DNA from 4 places in the Streptomyces sp. NPDC059224 genome. Region 2 is predicted to be linked to each of the others. Evidence: riboswitches for the same ligand, from Rfam matches in the RefSeq annotation. Region 2 holds a riboswitch; each other region holds the start of a gene.

What was found. Region 2 has a riboswitch for cobalamin ahead of ACFXI4_RS04855 (cobalamin biosynthesis protein). Riboswitches for the same ligand answer to the same signal wherever they lie in the genome.
Region 1: another riboswitch for cobalamin. It lies ahead of ACFXI4_RS17385 (ribonucleoside-diphosphate reductase subunit alpha); the one in region 2 lies ahead of ACFXI4_RS04855 (cobalamin biosynthesis protein).
Region 3: another riboswitch for cobalamin. It lies ahead of ACFXI4_RS36395 (CbtB-domain containing protein); the one in region 2 lies ahead of ACFXI4_RS04855 (cobalamin biosynthesis protein).
Region 4: another riboswitch for cobalamin. It lies ahead of ACFXI4_RS22360 (5-methyltetrahydropteroyltriglutamate--homocysteine S-methyltransferase); the one in region 2 lies ahead of ACFXI4_RS04855 (cobalamin biosynthesis protein).

The regions. Positions count from the first base shown of each region.
Region 1 covers NZ_JBHZAN010000014.1:172,717-174,904, reverse strand. Annotated here, with positions in the region: gene mctP (monocarboxylate uptake permease MctP) at 1-270, shown strand, start outside; gene ACFXI4_RS17390 (GNAT family N-acetyltransferase) at 380-916, shown strand; cobalamin riboswitch at 933-1,065, shown strand; gene ACFXI4_RS17385 (ribonucleoside-diphosphate reductase subunit alpha) at 1,191-2,188, shown strand, end outside.
Region 2 covers NZ_JBHZAN010000003.1:217,471-219,658, reverse strand. Annotated here, with positions in the region: gene ACFXI4_RS04865 (anion permease) at 1-573, shown strand, start outside; gene ACFXI4_RS04860 (hypothetical protein) at 593-820, shown strand; cobalamin riboswitch at 1,011-1,155, shown strand; gene ACFXI4_RS04855 (cobalamin biosynthesis protein) at 1,254-2,188, shown strand, end outside.
Region 3 covers NZ_JBHZAN010000042.1:5,050-7,237, reverse strand. Annotated here, with positions in the region: gene ACFXI4_RS36400 (CbtA family protein) at 1-736, opposite strand, end outside; gene ACFXI4_RS36395 (CbtB-domain containing protein) at 758-979, opposite strand; cobalamin riboswitch at 1,015-1,153, opposite strand; partial or broken gene ACFXI4_RS36390 (enoyl-CoA hydratase/isomerase family protein) at 1,227-2,188, opposite strand, start outside.
Region 4 covers NZ_JBHZAN010000019.1:156,950-159,137, reverse strand. Annotated here, with positions in the region: partial or broken gene ACFXI4_RS22375 (cupin) at 1-86, opposite strand, end outside; partial or broken gene ACFXI4_RS22370 (alpha/beta hydrolase) at 88-183, shown strand; gene ACFXI4_RS22365 (flavin reductase family protein) at 242-757, shown strand; cobalamin riboswitch at 918-1,045, shown strand; partial or broken gene ACFXI4_RS22360 (5-methyltetrahydropteroyltriglutamate--homocysteine S-methyltransferase) at 1,027-1,425, shown strand; gene ACFXI4_RS22355 (endonuclease/exonuclease/phosphatase family protein) at 1,478-2,188, opposite strand, start outside.

The DNA.
Region 1 (2,188 bases), on a different contig from region 2:
ACGGCCGCGGCGTACGGCGTGGCCTCCCCCACCCAGAAGCACTTCGGCGGCTCGGCCAAGGAGATCCCCGGCATCGGGGAGATCGGCTACATCGGCCTCACGGCGTTCGTGATGAACGTGGTGGTGACCGTGGTCCTGACGTTCGTCCTGAAGGCCCTGAAGGCCCCCGAGGGCATCGACGAGACGAAGACGGAGGACTACACGGCCGACGCCGGCGACCCGGGCGTGGAAACGGAACTCCCCCCGGCCGTCGCGGAAGGCGCCCGCTGAAGCACCCCGTCAGGGGCGCGAGGAACCGCGCGGGCAACCCCTGACGACCCGCAGCGGGCCGCCGAAAAGAAATCACGACGGCGGCCCGCTGTCGTACACACTCACCCGCATGACGATCCGGATCAGGAAAGCGAACCCCGCGGAATACGGCACCCTCGGCGAACTGACGGCCCAGGCCTACCTCCAGGACGGCCTCCTCGACTTCGGTGAGAGCGACTCCTACCTCACCGAACTGAGGAACGTGGCGAAACGGGCCGCCGCGGCCACCGTTCTCGTCGCCGTGAGCGACGACGTCCTCCTGGGTGGCGTGACTTTCGTCCCCGGCCCCGGCCCGATGTCCGACATCGCCGCCGAGGGCGAGGCCGAGATCCGCATGCTCGCCGTCGACAGCGCCGCCCGCGGCCGGGGTGCCGGCGCGGCGCTCGTCCGCGCCTGCGTCGACCGCGCACGCGCCCTCGAAGGCTGCGAGAAGGTCGTCCTGTCGACGCAGCGCACCATGGAATCCGCCCACCGGATCTACGAACGTCTCGGCTTCGTCCGCACACCCGAGCGGGACTGGAACCCCTTGCCACAGCTGGACGACATCACTCTCCTCACCTATGAGTTGACGCTGCGAGACGGTTCGCGACACAACATGTGGGGGTGACGCGACAGCACGGCACTAGATGTATGCTCATGCTCGCTGTCGCCGCAGGGGAATCCGGTGCGAATCCGGAACTGTCCCGCAACGGTGTACTTGCGCACATCTGTGCGCGAGCGTCAGTCCGAGGACCTGCCGACAGCAACGCCCGGCCGTCCGGCCCGGGTGTTCTGACGTCCGGGTCTCGTGGAGTGGACCGGGGACGCGACACGCGTGCGTGCGCCCGTGTGCTGCCTCCTGCCCTCCGCCAGGCCCTGAGCCGAGCGAGGGAGAGCCCCACGTGACCATCGCGCCAGCCGAACCGGCTTCAGCGACCATCTCTGTGGACGAGGACGGTCCCGGCACCGCGTTGCTGCGGACCCTGACCGGGTTGACCGCCGATCTCCCCGACGCCGACCCCGGCCGGGTCGCCGCCGCCGCGCTGCGCGGCCGGTCCTCGCGGGCCGACGAGGCCGAGCTGCGCGAGCTGGCCACCGAGGCGGCCGCCGGTCTCATCTCCGAGGACCCCGCCTACTCCCGGCTCGCCGCCCGGCTGCTGACGATCTCGATCCGTGCCGAGGCCGCCTCGCAGGGCGTGACGTCCTTCACCGAGTCCGTCGCCGTCGGCCACCGCGAGGGCCTCATCGCGGACCGCACCGCGGAGTTCGCGCGCCTGCACGCGGCCCGCCTGGACGCACTGGTCGACCCGGCCGCCGACGACCGCTTCGGCTACTTCGGCCTGCGCACCCTGTACAGCCGTTACCTGCTCCGGCACCCGATCACCCGCAAGGTCGTCGAGACCCCCCAGTACTTCCTGCTCCGGGTGGCGGCCGGTCTCGCCGAGGACGACACGGTCCGTGCCCTCGACGAAGTCACCGCGCTCTACGGGCTCATGAGCCGCCTCGACTACCTCCCCTCCTCGCCCACCCTCTTCAACTCCGGCACCCGGCACCCCCAGATGTCGTCCTGCTACCTCCTCGACTCCCCGAAGGACGAGCTGGACTCCATCTACGACCGCTACCACCAGGTGGCCCGGCTCTCGAAGCACGCCGGCGGCATCGGCCTGTCGTACAGCCGGATCCGCTCCCGCGGTTCGCTGATCCGCGGCACCAACGGGCACTCCAACGGCATCGTGCCGTTCCTCAAGACGCTCGACGCCTCGGTCGCCGCGGTGAACCAGGGCGGCCGGCGCAAGGGGGCGGCCGCGGTCTACCTGGAGACCTGGCACTCCGACATCGAGGAGTTCCTGGAGCTGCGCGACAACACCGGTGAGGACGCCCGGCGTACGCACAACCTGAA
Region 2 (2,188 bases):
GTCATCCTCTCCGCCGGCCTGGCCATCGCGCTGGGCACCTACATCGGCGGGTGGCGGATCATCCGCACCATGGGAACGGGCCTGACCGACCTCCAGCCGCAGCAGGGCTTCGCCGCCCAGACCAGCGCGGCCACCGCCATCCTGGCCTCCTCCCACCTCGGCTTCTCCCTCTCCACCACGCACGTCGTCTCCGGTTCCGTGATGGGCGCGGGTCTGGGCCGCAAGGGCGGCACGGTCCGCTGGTCCACCGCAACCCGCATGATGGTCGCCTGGGTGCTCACCCTCCCCGCGGCCGCGCTCGTCGGCGCGCTCGCCGAGTCCGTGACGGACCTCGGCGACTGGGGCACGGCGGTCGTCGCCGTCTTCCTCGTCGCCTCCAGTGCCGCGATCTGGAAGCTCTCCCGTCGCGAGGTGGTGGACAGCGCGAACGTCAACGGCACCGAGCCGGCCGGCGTGGTGACCGCGGCGATGGCCGCCGTGACCCCGCCGCCCGCGGGGACCGTCACGGACGGCCTGACGGCCACCATCCCCTCCCCCGCCGCTCCCGCCACCGACCCGGCCGCGACCGTCTGACCCCCGAGGAAGAACCGACATGAACATCGACTGGGCAGCCATCGGCTCCGTCTTCGGCGTCAGCCTCGTGGTGACCGTGGGCATGGTGGCCCTCTTCACCCTCGGCATCAAGGGTCTGTCCGCCCGCGAACGCGCCACCGCCCAGGGCAACTCCGCGGCCCTGGCCGTCACCACCGCCTACCTGTGCTTCGCGGCCTGCGCGGCCGCCGTGGCCTACGGCATCCACCTGATCGTGGCGAAGTCCTGACCACGGCCGAGAACTGACCACCGCCAAGGCCTGACCACCGCCGAGACCTGACCTCGCCGGCCGCCCGCGGCCGTCGAAAGGCCCCTCCCCGCCCGCCGGGAAGGGGCCTTCGGCATACCCCACGAGCCCGGCTGGACCACCGGTGTGGGCCTTCCCACACACTCCCCTCGCAGGTCAACGGCAAGTTGACTGGTCTTCCGGGGCCGTGGTGGACTTCCGGAGCCAAGTACGGCGGCAAGAGAGGAAGCCGGTGCGAATCCGGCGCGGTCCCGCCACTGTCACCGGGGTAGCAATCCCCGGGAGCCAGGAACTCTCACCGCCGGTCTCGTCGAACCAGGGCGTGGACACCCTGAGTGAGGACATATCGCCATGCGCGGCTGCCGAACGAGGTTGAGTACCCGGCCCATTCCCGCCCCCGCGGCCGGCTGAGCCGATGGGTGCCGGTCGCGTCTTCGCGTACGGCGCCGCCGCCGGCCTTCTCGGCGATCTGCTGCTCGGCGATCCGCGCCACGGGCATCCGGTCGCCGCGTTCGGACGGGCGGCCGGGGCAGTCGAACGGGTGCTGTGGCGGGACCACCGCGGCTGGGGCGCGCTGCACACCGCTGTCTGCGCCGGTGGCGCCGTGGCTCTGGGCGCCCTTGCCCAGCGGCTCGTACGGCCGTCCACCGCCGCGTCCGTCGCGCTCACCGCGAGCGCCACCTGGGCCGTCGTCGGGGGCACTTCACTCGCCCGTGAGGCCGGGGTCATCGGGCGCGCCCTGGAGGCGGGGGACGTGGCGGCCGCCCGGGACCGGCTGCCGCATCTGTGCGGACGGGATCCGCAGGCCCTGGACGCCGACGGGATCGCCCGGGCCGTCGTGGAGTCCGTCGCCGAGAACACCAGCGACGCGGTCGTGGGTGCGCTGGTGTGGGGGGCCGTCGGCGGGGTGCCGGGACTGCTCGGGTTCCGGGCCGTCAACACCCTGGACGCCATGGTGGGGCACAGGTCGGCCCGCTACCGGCGGTACGGGTGGGCCTCGGCGCGGCTGGACGACGTGGCGGGGTGGCCGGGGGCCCGGCTCACCGCCGTACTGGCCGCCGTCGCCGGAGGTGACACCAGGGGGGCCGTGCGGGCCTGGCGGTCCGACGCGGCGAACCACCCGAGTCCCAACGCCGGGCCGGTGGAGGCGTCGTTCGCGGGAGCGCTCGGCGTACGGCTCGGAGGGACGTTGTCGTACGGAGGGCGGGTCGAGCACCGGCCGGTGCTGAACGGGGAGGGACGGGCTGTGGAACTCGCCGACATCGGGCGGGCGGTGCGGTTGTCACGCCGGGTGGGGTGGCTGGCGCTGGGGGTGAGCGCGGCGGGAGCCCTGCTGCGCGGAGCGCGTCC
Region 3 (2,188 bases), on a different contig from region 2:
CCGTCCGCCCGGCCGGGGCCTTCGCCGGCCTGGGGTTGAGCTGCCGATCCGCCAACTCACCGAAGAGCAGGCCGAATCCGCCCCACAGCACCAGCTGGACGGCCAGTGCCGAGATCCGGAACCGCCACAGCAGGGTGGCCGGGAAGTCCCTCGGCACCTCGTTGATGGCCGGCAGGAACTGGTAGGCGAGTCCGACGACCACGGCGAACGCGGCCACCGCGGCCATGGTCGCCCACCAGGTGCCGAGGCCCGGCTGCAGCCGCTTGCCGAGGATGGTGGCGGCGACCGCCAGCAGCACGCTGAGCACCATCATCAGGAAGTACAGCGTGGTCCGTTTGCCGATGGTGTCCGGGTCGCCCACCGACGGCGGGTTGGCCGGGTATTTCAGGAAGGGCACCACGTACACGGCGAGCAGCGCGCAGCCGGACAGCAGCAGTGCCGTCGCCCGTGGCGAGAAGCGGCCGACGCGCCCCAGGGCGAAGCAGTAGGCGAGGGCGGCGATACCGCCGAAGGCGACCCCGTACACCAGCACACCGGTGGCCAGGCCCGCGGTGGACTGCAGGGAGCGGGAGACGACCTCCATCTCGTGCTCGTGCGCGTGGGCGTCCTCGAAGCTGATCGCCTTGTCGACGTTCGGCTCACCGAGGAGATAGGCGACGACCAGGGCGAGCAGACCGGCCGCGAGGCCGGCGAGCATGCCCCGCACCAGGAGGTTTCTTACCGTTGTGGAGTTCATGAGCGTGCGGCGTCCCTCGCGTCAGTGGCAGGGGAAGCCGAGGAGGTGGCGGGCGTCGTGCACCCACTCGTGGACGTCGGTACCGCTGAACACGGAGGTGGCGCCCTGCTCGGCGCCGACGAAGTAGAGCAGGACGAGCATGAGGACGCCGAAGAAGACCGCCCAGGGAGCTATCGCGCTCAGCGGCAGCTTGGCGGGAACGACGGGGGTGGTGGCTGTCGGCTGCGCGACGGTCTGCGCCATGGCAGAACCTCCTCTGGGAGTTCGCGTCCCATCTCGGTGGAGCACTGGACGACGGCTACGGGTCTGACTCACGAGATCCCGGGGGCTCTCGCATACAGTGGCGCGACCGTGCCGGACTTGCACCGGCTTCCGTTCTGCCGTCGTCGATATCGGACCGACCGTACCGCGTGTCAGGGGCACGGCCAAGACCGCCCCACCAGCCGTGATCTTCATCTCGCGTCCGGCGGTCCGTTCCGCGCCCGCCGGGTCAGCGGCGGCGGAACCCGGCGGGGCCGGCGAGTCCCAGTTCGCGCTCGCCGAGCGGAGCGAAGAAGCGGGCCACCTCGGCGTCGGTGACCTCGGCGAGCGTGGCCGGGGACCAGCGCGGGGCGCGGTCCTTGTCGATGACCTGGGCGCGGATGCCCTCCACCAGGTCGGCCGCGGACAGGGCGGCGCAGGAGACGCGGTACTCCTGGTCGAGGACGCGCTCCAGCGAACCGAGCCGACGGGCCCCGCGCAGCGCGGCCAGGGTGACCTTCAGGGCTGTCGGCGACCTCGACAGCAGGGTCCGCGCCGCCTCCTTCGCGGCCGGGTCACCGTGGGCGAGCAGGCGGCGGACGATCTCCTCGACCGTGCCGGCGGCGTAGCAGGCGTCGATCCACGCGCGCCGGCGGGCCAGTTCGCCCTCCGGCGCCGTTCGCACGTGCCCGGCGAGCGCGTCGCGCACCGGCCGTTCGGCGAGGTCGTCGATCAGCCGCTCGATCCTGTCCGATGGCACGCAGTGGTCGGCCAGCCCGCACAACAGGGCGTCGGCGGCGCCGATCTGCCTCCCCGTCAGGGCGAGGTGGGTGCCCAGTTCCCCGGGGGCGAGGGCGAGCAGGTACGTGCCGCCGACGTCGGGGACGAAGCCGATGCCCGTCTCCGGCATGGCGATCCGGGAACGCTCGGTGGCGATCCGGACGCTGCCGTGCGCGGAGACGCCGACGCCGCCACCCATGACGATGCCGTCCATCACGGCGACGTACGGCTTCGGGTAGCGGGCGATCCGGGCGTTGAGGCGGTACTCGTCGCGCCAGAACGCGGCGGAGGCCCTGCCGTCGCCGTCGCGGGCGTCGTCGTGGATGGCCCGGATGTCACCGCCCGCGCACAGGCCGCGTTCTCCGGCGCCGGTGATGACGACCGTCTCCACGGCCGGGTCGTGCTCTCACTCGGTGAGCGCCTCGGCGATGT
Region 4 (2,188 bases), on a different contig from region 2:
TCCTGCGGCTCCGGGCCCGAGTCGTCCAGGAAGACGAACTCCGGGTGTCCGCCGACCACATAGATCGCGGTCCCGGACTCGCCGTGCCAGCACCGCTCGGTCGCAGCCGAGGTCGTGACCTTCCTGGAGGCACTGCGGACCGGGCTGGTGCCCGCGATCACGGTGGAGTCGAGCGCCTGGTGACGGCCGCCACCGCGGGCCCCCGGCCTCGCCTCTCCCCCGACTGCCGAAAGGAAAGGGCATGACCGCCCCGATCCGCCGGAGTCCGTCGCCGTCGGCCACCGTCCCCGACGGCGCGGACGTCCTCCGCGACACCCTGCGCCGGCATGCCGCCGGAGTCACGGTGATCACCTTCCCGGGCCCCGTCGGCTTCACCGCCACCTCCTTCACCTCCGTCTCCCTGCGGCCTGCCCTGGTGTCGTTCTGCATCGGTCTCGAAGCGTCCAGCACCCCCGCGGCGCGTCTCGCGGACCGCTTCGCCGTCCATGTCCTCGGCACCGCGAACGCCGGCCTGGCGGCACGGTTCGCGCGCAGCGGGATCGACCGGTTCGCAGGGGTGCGCTGGCAAGCGCAGCCGGACGGTCTGCCGGTCCTCGACGACGTCACCGGCTGGCTGTCGGCCCGCGTCACGCTCCGTCAGACCATCGGTGACCACCTGCTGGTCGTCGGCGAGATCGACTCGGGCGCGGTGGCCGACGCCGCCCCGGCCCTCGTCCACCACAACGGTTCCTTCGCGTCGGCGCACCCACTGGTGTGACCCGGGGCGGCCGGGAACGGCCGGGGTACGGTGCGGGCCGGGGAGCAGGTGGCCCGGCTCACACCATCCGGATGACGGACATATCGCCGCTCTCCGCGGCGGTACCCCGTAGGCTGGGCGGCGCAGCTGGTTCGCCCCGTCCGCCAGGCGGGATGCGTCGTAAGAGGGAACCCGGCGGGAATCCGGGACTGCCCCGCAGCGGTGAGTGGGAACGAACGCCGTCATACGCACTGGGTCCGACGTACGGAGCTGGGAAGCGACGGCCGGTGGGGGTACGCCCGCAGACCCAGATCCACACCCACATGTGCTACGCCGAGTTCGGCGACATCGTCCAGGCCATCGACGACCTCGACGCCGACGTCATCAGCCTGGAGGCGGCCCGCTCGCACATGCAGGCCGCCCGCGAGCTCGCCGCGCACGGTTACCCGCGCGAGGCGGGACCCGGCGCGTACGACATCCACTCGCCGCGTGTCCCGAGCGCCGCGGAGGCCGCCGACCTGCTCCGTACCGTCCTGCTCCGTACCGGCCTGAAGGCGATCCCCGCCGAACGGATGTGGGTCAACCCCGACTGCGGCCTGAAGACCCGTGCCTGGCCCGAGACCCGTGCCTCCCTGGAGTACCTGGTCAGCGCGGCCCGCACGGTACGCGAGGAACTGCCGGCCTCCTGACGGCACCGGCCCCGCCGGGCCGGGGCACTCCCGGTGCACCGGCCCGGCGTGGTCACTTCCCGTGCGGCTTCGGCTGGTGCGGCTTCCTGCCGCAGTTCTTCACGTCGATCCGGACGACCTGGGGGTCGTGGTCGCTCGCCTGGTCGGCGAACTCGGCGTTGATGTGGACGACGTCGTAGTCGTAGTGGGTGAGGGAGGGGCTGGTCAGGATGTGGTCCAGGGTCTGGCTGTTGCCGTCGTAGACGTAGCTGTAACGCTGGGACACCGGGAGGGTGTTGATCAGGTCGGTGAGGTCGTTGCCGTTCCCGGTGAGGGTCTTGACGGCGTCGGAGAACTCGAAGTCGTTCAGGTCACCGGCGGCCACGATCCGGGCCCGGGGGTCGGCGGCGAGCAGCGACTGGACGAAGGCGTTCTCCACCTCGGCCTGGAGCCCCCGCTGTGTCTCCGAGGAGCGGGTCGGCTCCTGGTAGCGGCCGTGGACCGGGTCGTCGCCGCCCTTGGAGATGAAGTGGTTGGCGATGACGAAGACCGTCTTGCCCTGGAACACGAACTCGCCGACGAGCGGCTTGCGGCTGTCCGTCCAGGCGGCGCTCGCCGGGTCGATCCGGCCCGGGGAGGCGGACAGGTGGGCCTGGCCCTTGCGGTCCTTGACCACCGAGACGGGCGTGGTGGAGGCGTCGCCCGAGGCGGCGCGGTCCACGAAGGAGACCCGCTTGGGGTTGAAGAGGAACACCTGGCGGATGTTGCCGCCGGGCTCGCCGCC